DNA from 3 places in the Psychromonas sp. CNPT3 genome. Region 3 is predicted to be linked to each of the others. Evidence: predicted binding sites of a transcription regulator. Region 3 holds the regulator's gene; each other region holds the start of a gene.
What was found. The regulator LexA, encoded in region 3, represses DNA repair genes until DNA is damaged. The targets are predictions, from matches to a motif close to TACTGTATNNNNATACAGTA.

Region 1 (4,282 bases), 540 kb from region 3:
CGATGCGCCAATACGGGTGAATATTCTATCAACCGGACCAATGGTTGCACTTTGCGCCGGAATAAAACTACCAATATGTGCCATTAAGACAATCAATGCGACTTGGCGCATATAGGTTGATTTACCTCCCATATTGGGGCCGGTAATAATTAACATACGCCGATCATCTGCAAGTGCCACAGGGTTCGCAATAAAGGGTGTTTTATTCACTTGCTCTACGACAGGGTGGCGTCCGTCTGTAATGATAATGCCCCGATCAGGTGACAGTGTTGGGCGCACGTAATTAAGTGTTAATGCGCGCTCTGCAAGTGTATTTAAAACATCTAGCTCAGCGAGTGATTGCGCCGTAAATTGTAGTGCTTTTAAATAAGGCAATAATTGCTCAATTAATTGTGCATACAATTTCTTTTCAAGTGCTAATGCTTTGCCTTGGCTGACCAACACTTTATCTTCGTGCTCTTTGAGCTCTGCAATAATATAACGCTCGGTATTTTTTAATGTTTGACGGCGTACATAATGTGCGGGAACGGCATCTGCTGCATGGCGACTGGTTTCAATGTAATAGCCATGTACGCGGTTATAACCGACTTTTAAAGTAGATATACCCGTAGATTCTCGCTCTCTTATCTCTAATTCTTTAAGATAATCCGTTGCACCTTTCGCTAAATTACGCCATTCATCAAGCTCACTGTTATACCCAGGTGCTATCACGCCACCATCGCGAATGATCACGGGAGGGTTATCGATAATCGCATTTTCTAACAGGGTAAGTAGTTCTGGGTAGTTACCCATTTCAGTGCTTAATTTATGCACTAGTTCGTGAGGCAGTTCGGCGAGTAGATTTTGTAACTCAGGCAACAATGCAAAAGCGCTACGTAAACGAGTGAGATCTCGAGGGCGTGCCGAGCGCAGTGCTAAACGCGCTATCACTCGCTCAATATCCCCGATTTGTTTAAGGGGCTCTGCTAATGCATTACACAGATCCAAATCTATCAATGTTTGGATCATTGTTTGTCGGTAATTTAAAATGTTGACGTTACGAATGGGTTGGTGGATCCAGCGTTTTAATAAACGACTCCCCATCGGGGTGACGCTGACATCTAAAATTTGCGCTAAAGTATGATCCGTTCCACCACTTAAATTTTGGGTTAACTCTAAATTCTTACGGGTGGCAGCATCTAAGATCACTGTATCAATTGTTTGCTCTAATTTAATACTTTGTAAATGTGGCAGACTAGTACGCTGTGTATCTTTTATATATTGCAGTAATGCGCCAGCTGCACAAAGGGCAAATTCGGCTTTATCAACACCAAAACCGACCAGATCTTGCGTTGAAAACTGTTGATTTAGTGTTTTTCGCGCAGTACCCAAATCAAATTCCCACTCAGGGCGGCGGCGAGTACTCGGTAAATGTTCAATTAAATGTAATGCTTCAAAAGTCTCTACATAGAGTAATTCTGCAGGATTTAAACGTTGTAGTTCAGCTTGTAAGGTTTCTTCATGTTGAAATTGGTTAATAACAAAACGGCCACTACTGATATCTAAAGAGGCAATCCCGAAATTGTTTTGTTGTTGGTATAGCGCGCATAGCAAGTTATCTTGGCGATCATCGAGCAAGGCTTCATCGGTTATTGTCCCGGGCGTAATAATGCGTACTATTTTTCTATCGACGGGACCTTTAGAGGTCGCGGGATCGCCGATTTGTTCACAAATGGCAACCGACTCTCCTAAGGCGAGCAATTTGCCTAAATAACCTTCTACACTATGATAAGGTACTCCTGCCATCGGAATGGCATTACCACCTGTTTTTCCACGTTGAGTTAATGAAATTCCCAATAATTGCGAAACTTTACGGGCATCATCAAAAAACATTTCGTAAAAGTCGCCCATACGATAAAAGAGCAGGGTATCAGGCACTTCACTTTTGATAGTTAAAAACTGTTGCATCATGGGCGTATGTTTTTTTAATTCTTGCGCACTAGGTTTCATATAAATACACTTATAGCTATGGCCTAATATAAAGGCTCTATGGAGAAAACTTATGTTTACTGAAAAAACGGTACAAGAGTTAGCGCAAGTTTTAGGTGAAAAACTTAGCCAAACAAATATGATTGCTAGCTGTGCAGAATCCTGTACTGGTGGAGGTGTAGCATACGCTATAACTGAAATATCTGGAAGTTCACAATGGTTTGAACGAGGCTTTGTTACTTATAGTAATGAAGCAAAAATACAGATGCTGGGAGTTGATAAATCCGTGATCGATAAATATGGCGCGGTATCGGAAGAAGTGGTTGCGCAAATGGCGCAAGGTGCGATAAAAAATTCAGATGCTGATATTGCGGTGGCGATCAGTGGTATAGCTGGGCCGACGGGGGGGAGCGTGCAAAAACCGGTGGGTACAGTATGCCTTTCTTGGTATAACTCGCATGGCCTTGAAAAAACGGTCACTTATCTTTTTGTCGGAGATCGCAGTGCGGTACGTACACAAGCTATCCGCGTCGCCTTATTGGGATTAATTGAAATAATATAACGCGTATTTTGATAGGTTTAATTAATTAATTGAGATGGCATTTAAAATAAAACTTGATACTGTATGAATAGTCAGTAAACTGATCATATAAACAGTAAAACATAAGCCTATCTGGAGATAAAATGAGTCAGGATAAAAATAAAGATAAAGCACTAGCGGCAGCGTTAGGACAAATTGAAAAGCAATTTGGTAAAGGCTCTATTATGCGTCTCGGTGACGGGAATGCGATGATGGATATTGAAGCTGTATCTACTGGCTCATTAGGTTTAGATATAGCACTCGGCATAGGTGGACTACCTTGTGGACGTGTGGTAGAAATTTATGGGCCAGAAAGCTCAGGCAAAACAACACTCACATTACAAGTGATTGCAGAAGCACAAAAGAAAGGCAAAACATGTGCCTTTATTGATGCTGAGCATGCACTTGATCCTATTTACGCTAAAAAATTAGGTGTAAATATAGATGAGTTACTTATTTCTCAACCTGATACGGGTGAGCAAGCGTTAGAGATTTGTGACATGTTAATTCGCTCTGGCGCAGTCGGTGTCGTGGTGATCGATTCGGTTGCTGCATTAACACCAAAAGCTGAAATTGAAGGCGATATGGGCGATTCTCATATGGGCTTACAAGCACGTTTAATGTCACAAGCATTACGTAAATTAACCGGTAGTATTAAACAAACTAACACCATGGTTATCTTTATTAACCAGATCCGTATGAAAATTGGTGTTATGTTCGGTAATCCAGAAACGACAACGGGTGGTAATGCACTTAAATTTTACGCTTCTGTTCGTTTGGATATCCGCCGTATTGGCGCGGTTAAAAATGGTGATGAGATCGTCGGTAATGAGACGCGCGTTAAAGTCGTTAAAAATAAAGTATCACCGCCGTTTAAACAGGCTGAATTCCAAATTCTTTATGGCCATGGTATTAACCGCTTTGGTGAATTAATCGATTTGGGTGTGAAAAATGATTTAGTAGAGAAAGCGGGATCTTGGTATTCGTACCAAGGCGTTAAAATTGGCCAAGGTAAGAGCAATGCTTGTAAGCATTTTCTTGAGAATCCAAAATTAGCAGCTGAGCTTGAATTAAAACTTCGTGATATTTTACTGCCGAAACCGGAAGAAGATGAAAAAGCGGCAGATAAGCCTGTTGATAAGAAAGAAAGCGCACTCTAACTTTTATATGAGAGCTTATCTTTTGAAAGGTGCACTTAGTGCACCTTTTTTATACCTGTTTTTTAAGGTTCTATTTACATACCCATGATTTTTTAAATAAAAAATCAGCAAGCCCGCTTAGGCTTAGCTTCTCTGTATGAAATTGAAAGCATGTTATTCTACATTGATGTTTTATAACAACAGCTAAAATACAAAGCTAACTTTAAGTTGCGAGTGCCTAAGAAATGACAGTGAGGTAATATAGATATATTACAGCCCTCTGCTTTTCATTGCGAAGACTCAGTCAGGATCCGTAAATTATTATTTTAGTTTCCCTAGCGTAAAGAAATTGATGCTATTCTAAGTTTCGTTAAGGAACTTATTTTATAATAAACCACAGGAAGTCATATGAAATTTAATTTTAGTCCCACCGTGAGTGCTAAACAAGATACTTTATTGGTCCCTATTTTTTCAGATAATAATAGTTCACTTGAGAAATTAGCTTGTCATCAAGCGATTCAAGCGCTTATTGATGCGCAGCAAATTAGTACAGCCAAAGGCGAAGTCACCGCATACTTTTTTGAGCAACAAAAAG
Region 2 (4,282 bases), 800 kb from region 3:
AGACCGTAATACTTGATAATGCCATGGCGGCGCCTGCAAGCGCGGGGCTTAAGTAACCAAAAGCGGCTGCTGGGATCGCAAGGCTATTAAAAATAAACGCCCAAAATAAATTTTGGTTTATTTTTATCCAAGTGGCTTTTGAGATATCTATTGCCACGGCAACTAAACGAGGATCGTTACGCATCAGCGTTATCGATGCGGTTTCTTTGGCAGCATCGCTCCCTGTCCCCATCGCAATACTAATATCGGCTTGTGCTAACGCGGGGGCATCGTTAACACCATCACCGAGCATCGCAACAACATTGCCACGCTGTAATTCGATCAGTTTTTCTAATTTTTGTTGTGGGGATAACTCTGAAAAGGCTGCGTTTATCTGTAATTCTTTGGCAATAGCCTGTACGACACTCTGTTTATCACCACTGAGCAATACAGTATTAAGCTGACGCTTTTGTAATGCTCGGATCGCCTCTATGCTGGTTTTTCGTAAGGCATCATTAATACAAATATAACCTAAAAACTGTTCATTAACCGCTAGATAAACCACACTATCGAGATCGTTTATGGCTAATTTTTGTGGGATTTCGACATTAAAACGGTGCATCATTTTTAAATTTCCCGCAATAAAAGGACTGTCTTTAGGATCGATTAGTTGTGCATATAAACCCTCTCCATGTACCGCTTTTATATTTTTTACAAGAGAGGCTTCAATCTGGTTTTTTTGAGCGTATTGTTTGATGGCATGGGCAATAGGGTGTTGGCTACCTTGTTGTAATGCGAGCAATTGACTGAGCATGGCGTTTGGCGCTGCATTTTCACTGTGCACTTTAGTGATAGTGCCTTCACCTTGGGTTAAGGTGCCTGTTTTATCAAAGACAATGGTGCTGATTTTATGGGCTTGTTGCAGTGTTTTTATGTCCTTAATTAAAATGCCGTTACGGGCAGCAAGGCCTGTCCCAACTAATACAGCCGTCGGTGTTGCAAGGCCTAAGGCGCACGGGCAGGCAATCACTAAAACGGCAATACTACTGAGTAAAGCTTGTTCAAAGTCACCACTGATAAAGTACCAAGCACAGAAAGTAACGATTGAGATAAGCAGAACAACGGGAACAAAAATAGCACTGATTTTATCGACAACTTGTAAAATGGGCGCTTTGCTCATTTGCGCTTGTTCAACTAAAGCAATAATACGATTTAAACGTGTGCCTTCACCTACATTTAATGTTTTGATAAGTAGCACGCCATCGGCGTTTAAACTACCTGCAATAACGTGTTTATTTTTATCTTTAAAAAGAGGCTTACTTTCACCCGTGAGTAAAGACTCATCAAGGTAGCTTTGCCCTTCGATAACAATACCATCAACGGGGACTTTCTCCGCAATACGGATCTGCACAATATCACCAATTTGGACATCATCAATATCGACATCTACAAATTTTTTACCTTTTTTTACAGATGCGGTGTCAGGGCGCAATGCCATTAAGGCGGTGATGGCATTGCTGGTATTTTTTTTAGCATGGCTTTCTAAGTATTTCCCTAAGGTGACTAATGTGATCACTAGGCTGCTTGATTCAAAATATAACGCATGTTCAATGCCACTCAGCAGTAAGTATAAACTGTAAAAGTAAGCCGCACTGGTGCCGAGACAGATCAATACATCCATATTAGCGGCGCCATTTTTAAGACTGTGATATGCCCCTTTATAAAAGCGTGCGCCAATAAAAAATTGTGTGATAGTTGCTAAAAAAACAGCAAGCCAGGGAGATAATAAAAGATCTGTTTTATTGAGAGACATTAGCAGCATATTGATCATAAAAGGTGCACTTAATAGGAGTGCAAAAATAAGGTAATATTGTTTTTTGGTGTTTTCTGCTTTCTGTTTCTTTAATTTTAGGGCTTGTTGTTGTTTATTATTTTGCTTTAGCAGCCGAGTGAGGACATAACCACATTGTTGGCTTAAAGTGCTAATTTGTGCCTTTTGAATAGAGCCCTGTATGCATTGTAATTGTATTTTTTGGCTTGCAAAGTTACTGCGCACATTAAAAGTAAAGGGATGTTTATTAAATGCTTTTTCTGTTCGAGCGGAGCAGCTACTGCAGTTCCAACCACTGACCTCAAAGGTGAGGGTTTCGGTGTCTGTTTGATAGCCTTTTTTCTCCAGTAAACAGAGGATGTCGTTGAGCGTTGCTTGGTCTTTTTGATCGGGCTTAAAATTAATTTGGGCTCGCTCTAAGGCAAAATTTACCTCACAAGTAATACCGCTCAATGCGTTTAAAGCGGTTTCTAAATGCGTTGCACATGCTGCACAGTTCATGCCGTATACAGGTAGTTTTAAGAGCTCAGAATGCATTTTAATTTCTCCATTAATGGACAGTTTTAAAAGTATAACCCTTACCCATAGGTTAAGGTCAATGCCGAGATATAAAATTAATGCTTATTCCCTTTTTATGAGTTGCGCGCACCCGGACTCTTTTGTATCCCACCCCAAAAGGTAAGCCAAAGGGTACTCTTTGCTCTTGCACCTCTGTTGCTATTATATTTATTATCGGTCTTTGGTATCTCTGCGCTCGTTTGATCAAGGTTTACAATAGGGGATGACTACTGTATATATAATCAGTTTGATGTGGTAGAGATGAACACGGGGGATTGATCAATTGGCGGAATTAGAGCAACAACGGAAAATTATTCATATTGATATGGATTGCTTTTATGCTGCGGTTGAAATGCGCGATCATCCACAATATAGAGATATCGCGCTGGCAATTGGAGGGCGAGTGGATAGGCGTAGTGTCTTATCAACCTGTAATTATTTGGCGCGTCAGTTTGGTGTGCATTCCGCGATGCCGAGTTTTAAAGCAAAGCAGTTGTGTCCAGATCTAGTGATCATTGCCGGGCGAATGGATGTTTATACGCAAGTATCGAAACAAATCAGAGAAATATTTTATCGTTATACAGATATAGTCGAACCTTTATCATTAGATGAAGCCTTTTTAGATGTGAGTGATTGTAAATTGTTTAAAGGCTCAGCTACCTATATAGCAATGGATATCCGCAGGGCTATTTTTGACGAATTACAGTTAACTGCATCAGCCGGCGTTGCGCCGGTGAAGTTTCTGGCAAAAATAGCATCAGATGAAAATAAACCCAATGGGTTATGCGTTATCACGCCACAACAAGTCCCTGAGTTTGTTAAAACCTTAGCCTTAAAAAAAATACCAGGGGTAGGGCGAGTCGCGCAACAAAAACTCGCACAGAGAGGCTTATTTAGCTGCGCGGATGTACAAAATTATCCACCACAAGAGTTACTTTTAGAGTTTGGAAAGCTAGGCCAAAACTTATTAAATTATTGCCACGGTATCGATGCTCGTACCGTTATCTCTAATCGGCAAAGAAAATCATTAGCAGTAGAGCATACCTTTCGTTACGATATTGGGCCGAAGGCCGCGCGCAATGAGAAATTACCGCTTTTTTATAAAGAGCTAAACCTGCGATTAGAGGCTATTTTAAAAGAGCATATTATAACCAAAGTGGGCGTTAAAGTTAAGTTTATGGACTTTACGACTAAAAATATTGAGCGTAAAGCTTCACATATTTCATTATCATTATTAGAAGATATACTCGATTATTTATTGTCTCAAAGCATGGAGAAGCCCATCCGTTTATTGGGTATTTCTGTGGCCATTGAAAAACGTAATAAAGCCGAAAATCAAGCGCAACAATTAAGTTTACTGGGAGTCTAAAATGGGAAAAGTCGTGGTGATCACGGGAGCAAGCTCTGGGCTCGGTGAAGAGTTTGCATATCAATTGGCGGAGCAGGGCGCATCATTATTATTAATTGCACGGCGCAGCTCAAAATTGCAGTCAATCGCACAACAAATAATGACGAAATATGCACATGTTAAAGTATATGTCTTAGTGTTAGATTTAAGTGTTGATGATGCATCTGAGCACGTTTTAAATTATATAGAAACGCACCAATTATCCTTACAAGGACTGATTAATAATGCAGGATTTGGCGCGCGAGGTTATTTTGAAAGTTTAGAGTTAACGCTTCAACAGCAGATGTTACAGGTCAATATTCATATTTTAATGAGCCTGACGCATTGCTTGATAGCGCAACTAAAGAGCCAAGAAAATGCTTTTATTATTAATGTTGCATCAACAGCCGCCTTCCAAGCCGGTCCCAATTTGGCGGTGTATTACGCCAGTAAGGCGTTTGTTTTATCTTTTTCACAGGCACTTTATGAAGAGTTAAAAGGCGATATCAAAATCAGCGCCCTATGCC
Region 3 (4,282 bases):
AATGATACCTTAGAGGTTTGGATTGCAGATGTTGAATTTAATAATACGATGGATTGGCTAACGCTGCTTAAAAATAAATATGGCATTGAGGTTTTAAATGTTGATATTAACCAAGCTTTGAAGCCGGGTTACATTAAAATAAATCGTTTAGTGTTGGGTTATTAATAATGAAAATAAAATGTATTGTTTTTTTTGTCGCTGTTTATTTATTGTCCTTAATATGGACATTACCCGCCTCGATGATACAGCCATTTTTAGCACAAAATGGTCCTGTAAAAATACAGGCATTTTCGGGAACAATATGGCAGGGCTCCGCGAAAAATATAAGTTATCAAAATAATTATCAATTAAGTAATGTGCAGTGGTCAGTTAATTGGCGAACTTTATGGACGTTGGCGCTTAGTCTTGATGTGACATTTAATAATGATGCGCCTCGCCTGCAAGGCAAAGGGGAACTTGTCGCAGATATGAACACGTTACACTTAAATCAGTTTGAGGTTAATCTAAAGGCTGCTGATGTATCATCTTATATCGCATCTCCTATTCCTATTGAAGCGCAAGGTAAAATACGTTTAATGATCAACACGGTGGCGATAGCATCGCTTAGTTGTCAGCAATTAGACGGCTATTTAGTGTGGAGAAAGGCTGCCTTAAATTCGGTGATGGGCAATATTAATTTGGCCAATGTTGAAATAGATTTAAGTTGCGTAAATCAGCGTTTAATTGCAAAAGTACAACAAGTCTCTACGGATTTAAAAACGCAACTACAAGCTGAACTACAAAACAATGGCAGTTATCAGCTACGTGGTACCATAAAAGATGGCCCAACGCTCCCTAAAAACATCCAAGAAGGTTTATCGTGGTTAGGCCCGAAAGGTGCGGATGGGAAAATCGCTTTCTCGTATAATGGGCGTCTGTAAATGTTTAAATTATTTTTCATATTATTGTGCACTTTAAGTTTATCTGCATGTTTTGAAAAAAAACAAGACTTAGATCTTATGTATGCCGATGACGCGGTGAGCAGTCTTGATGAAAAGGCAGATAGTGTTGCTTATTTAGGGTTTCTTTATAAGAGTCAGCGTAGCGCTAAAGTCAGTGCGCAAGGACACTTGATAAGGCGACTACCTGAGCAGTTATCGCCGTATCGGGCGCAATTGTTTTTAGTACGTTTAACGTCCGGACAAAAGTTAATTATTAAGCACGATATTGAAATGGGTGAGGCATTACCGGATATTAAAAAAGGCGCGTTGTTATTTTTTAAAGGGCTTTATAAGTGGAACCGTAAAGGCGGCTTTATTATTTTTACAACCCAAAAGAATCGTGAAAATAACTTGTCTGGGTGGTTGAAATACAAGGAAATCACTTACCAATAAGCTAGCTTAATTCCATGTATAGATATACACTGTCTATATTAACAGTTTATGCTTGGAGAGAGTAATGAAAGAATTAACCAAACGTCAAAACGAAGTGTTAGATGTGATCAAGGCATGTATTGAAGAAACAGGTATGCCACCAACACGCGTTGAATTGGCTAATTTATTGGGTTTTCGTAGTGCAAATGCAGCAGAAGAGCATTTAAAAGCATTGGCACGTAAAGGCGCGATTAAAATATTATCGGGTACTTCTCGCGGTATTCGTATTATTGCTGAGCATAAAAGTAATCAAGTGGTTGTTGATAAAGGTTTACCTCTCGTTGGGCAAGTTGCTGCGGGATCTCCTATTTTAGCGACTGAGCATATAGAAATGCACTATGCGGTTGACCCCGCTTTATTTCATCCCCGTGCAGATTTTTTATTACGCGTGCAAGGTGAGAGTATGAAAAATATTGGAATTATGGACGGAGACTTACTCGCCGTACATAAAACACAAGATGTTAATAATGGGCAAGTAGTCGTTGCACGTATTGAAGATGAAGTGACGGTAAAACGTTTTTATCGTGAAGGTAACGCAGTGCTATTAAAACCTGAAAATGAGGATTTTAGTACTATCAAAGTAGATTTAGAATATGAATCTTGCGCCATTGAAGGGATTGCTGTGGGCGTTATTCGTACGACAGATTGGATGTAAATAGAATAGAGAGCAAGACTAAAGTTGTTTTGCTCTCATTATCTATTCTCTAATGCCATTATGCATTTAAAGGTTTATTCCAAAAAAGCGTATTACCTTGCTTGGGATCTATTTGGGGATCGTGATAGCCTTGTTGTTGATAAGCATTTCGCGCTATTTTATTCTCAGAAATCACTTCTAAAGTGATCTTACAATAGTCGCGTAGACGTGCAAGTTTCTCAATTTCTGCAAACAATAACTTACTGATCCCAAGTCCTCTAAAGTCACGGTGTACAGATACGTCATGTATATTAAATAAAGGCTTACATGCAAACGTTGAAAACCCTTCAAAAGCGGTTAAGAACCCAGCCGGCTTCCCATCTTTAAATGCCAATAAAATAACGACATCATCGCGTTTTATTAAGCAATCTATTAAATTATTTTGGCTAAATGTTGATAGGTGTTTGCCTCCGCTGATAGGCTCTCGACTATAATGCTTCATTAAATAAATATAAGCTTGTGCATGCTCAGTCTTGTTTAAATCGGCAAGTGTGATCATTAGCATTGGCTATCTTCCTTGAGGAGTATAAAAATGAGTGTTTTAGTGAAAAAGTGAGGAGAACAAAGCGCTTAGTAAGTACATAATACCCTCCACCTCTTAATTAAAACAAATTTTTGATAAAAAAGCATATAATTATTTTACATTTATCAGAATGTGTCATAGATCACTGAAAATTATTCTAGGTACAATTCTCTAGTAAATACCTTTTTTCTCTTCTATTTTTTAACTTTATTATCTTTGATAATCGCTACGTTGAATAAATAAGGGAAACATCATGATCAATGAACTAATCAATGCAAAGTTAATTTGCGTCGACTTGCAGGCACAAAGCAAGGAAGAAGTATTTTCAGAAATGGCAGACATTCTTTTTGCAGATGAGCGCATTAATGATAAAGATGCTTTTGTAGCAGATATTAAAGCGCGTGAAGCATTAGGTAATACGGGCTTTGAAGATGGTATCGCGATGCCTCATGCCAAAAGCAAAGCGGTGATTAATCCTGCTGTTGCAGTGGGAATTAGCCGTAAGGGTATTGATTATGATGCAGAGGATGGTCTTCCCTCTAAAATATTTTTTATGATTGCGTCACCAGATGGTGGAGCGGATCATCATATCGAAGTGCTTGTTTCTCTATCTTCAAAATTAATTGAAGACGGTTTTATTGAGAAATTTTTAAAAGTTGAAAATGCCCAGCAAGCATTAGATTTATTGCTAGAAAAAAAGGCAGTAGTAGAGATTAAAGAAGACGAGTGCAAAGGTTTTCTCATCGGTGTTACGGGTTGCCCTGCAGGAATTGCACATACTTATTTAGCTGCTGAGTGTTTAGAGAAAGGGGCTGCTAAATTAGGTTATGAGATTAAAGTCGAAACTAATGGCTCTATCGGTATCAAAAACAGCCCGACAACAGAAGAAATTGCCCGCGCTGATGCCATCATTGTTGCTGCGGATAAACAGGTTGATATGAGCCGCTTTGCCGGCAAAAGATTGATCCAAGTGAGCGTTAAAGCGCCGATTAAAGATGCACCGGGTTTAATTGAAAAAGCACTAATAGCTCCTCTTTATAGTGATACTGGTGAGACAAATGTGAGTAATAAAAGTAAAGCATCGCAAGCACGTGGTGATTTATACCGTTATTTAATGAATGGCGTATCACATATGATCCCATTTGTAGTGACGGGCGGTTTATTAATCGCGTTATCGTTAGCACTTGGTGGCGAGCCGACTGCAAATGGTATGGCTATTCCTGCAGGAAGTTTATGGCAAAAAGTGCTTGATGTAGGTGTTGTTTCATTTACATTAATGATCCCTATTCTTGCTGGCTATATTGCTTATGCCATTGCTGATCGTCCTGCGCTTGCGCCTGGTTTGATTGGTGGTTGGATTGCTAACACGGGTTCATTTTATGGTGCAGATGCGGGTACGGGCTTCTTAGGGGCTATTGTAGCCGGTCTTTTAGTCGGTTATTTTGTTAAATTTATTGTTAATATTAATTTCCATAAGTTTTTACAACCCCTTGTTCCTATTATGATTGCTCCTATTGCGGGTACATTATTTATTGCTAGCTTATTTATCTTTGTTATTGGCGCGCCGATTGCAAGTTTAATGGAAAATCTAACGCTAGTCCTAACGGAAATGAGTACGGGTAATGTAGTTCTATTAGGTATTGTGTTAGGTGG

Region 1: a site for LexA is predicted at 2,588-2,607, ahead of recA (recombinase RecA). Genes of this name have one in related genera too.
Region 2: a site for LexA is predicted at 2,597-2,616, ahead of dinB (DNA polymerase IV). Genes of this name have one in related genera too.

The regions. Positions count from the first base shown of each region.
Region 1 covers NC_020802.1:2,736,482-2,740,763, reverse strand. The annotation lists gene mutS (DNA mismatch repair protein MutS) at 1-1,989, opposite strand, end outside; gene PCNPT3_RS12070 (CinA family protein) at 2,042-2,530, shown strand; gene recA (recombinase RecA) at 2,653-3,708, shown strand; gene PCNPT3_RS12060 (leucyl aminopeptidase) at 4,096-4,282, shown strand, end outside.
Region 2 covers NC_020802.1:1,019,607-1,023,888, forward strand. The annotation lists gene PCNPT3_RS04520 (heavy metal translocating P-type ATPase) at 1-2,347, opposite strand, end outside; gene dinB (DNA polymerase IV) at 2,652-3,737, shown strand; gene PCNPT3_RS04530 (SDR family NAD(P)-dependent oxidoreductase) at 3,739-4,282, shown strand, end outside.
Region 3 covers NC_020802.1:223,019-227,300, forward strand. The annotation lists gene gspM (type II secretion system protein GspM) at 1-165, shown strand, start outside; gene PCNPT3_RS01035 (type II secretion system protein N) at 168-920, shown strand; gene PCNPT3_RS01040 (DUF3465 domain-containing protein) at 921-1,373, shown strand; gene lexA (transcriptional repressor LexA) at 1,438-2,067, shown strand; gene PCNPT3_RS01050 (GNAT family N-acetyltransferase) at 2,126-2,611, opposite strand; gene PCNPT3_RS01055 (PTS fructose transporter subunit IIABC) at 2,883-4,282, shown strand, end outside.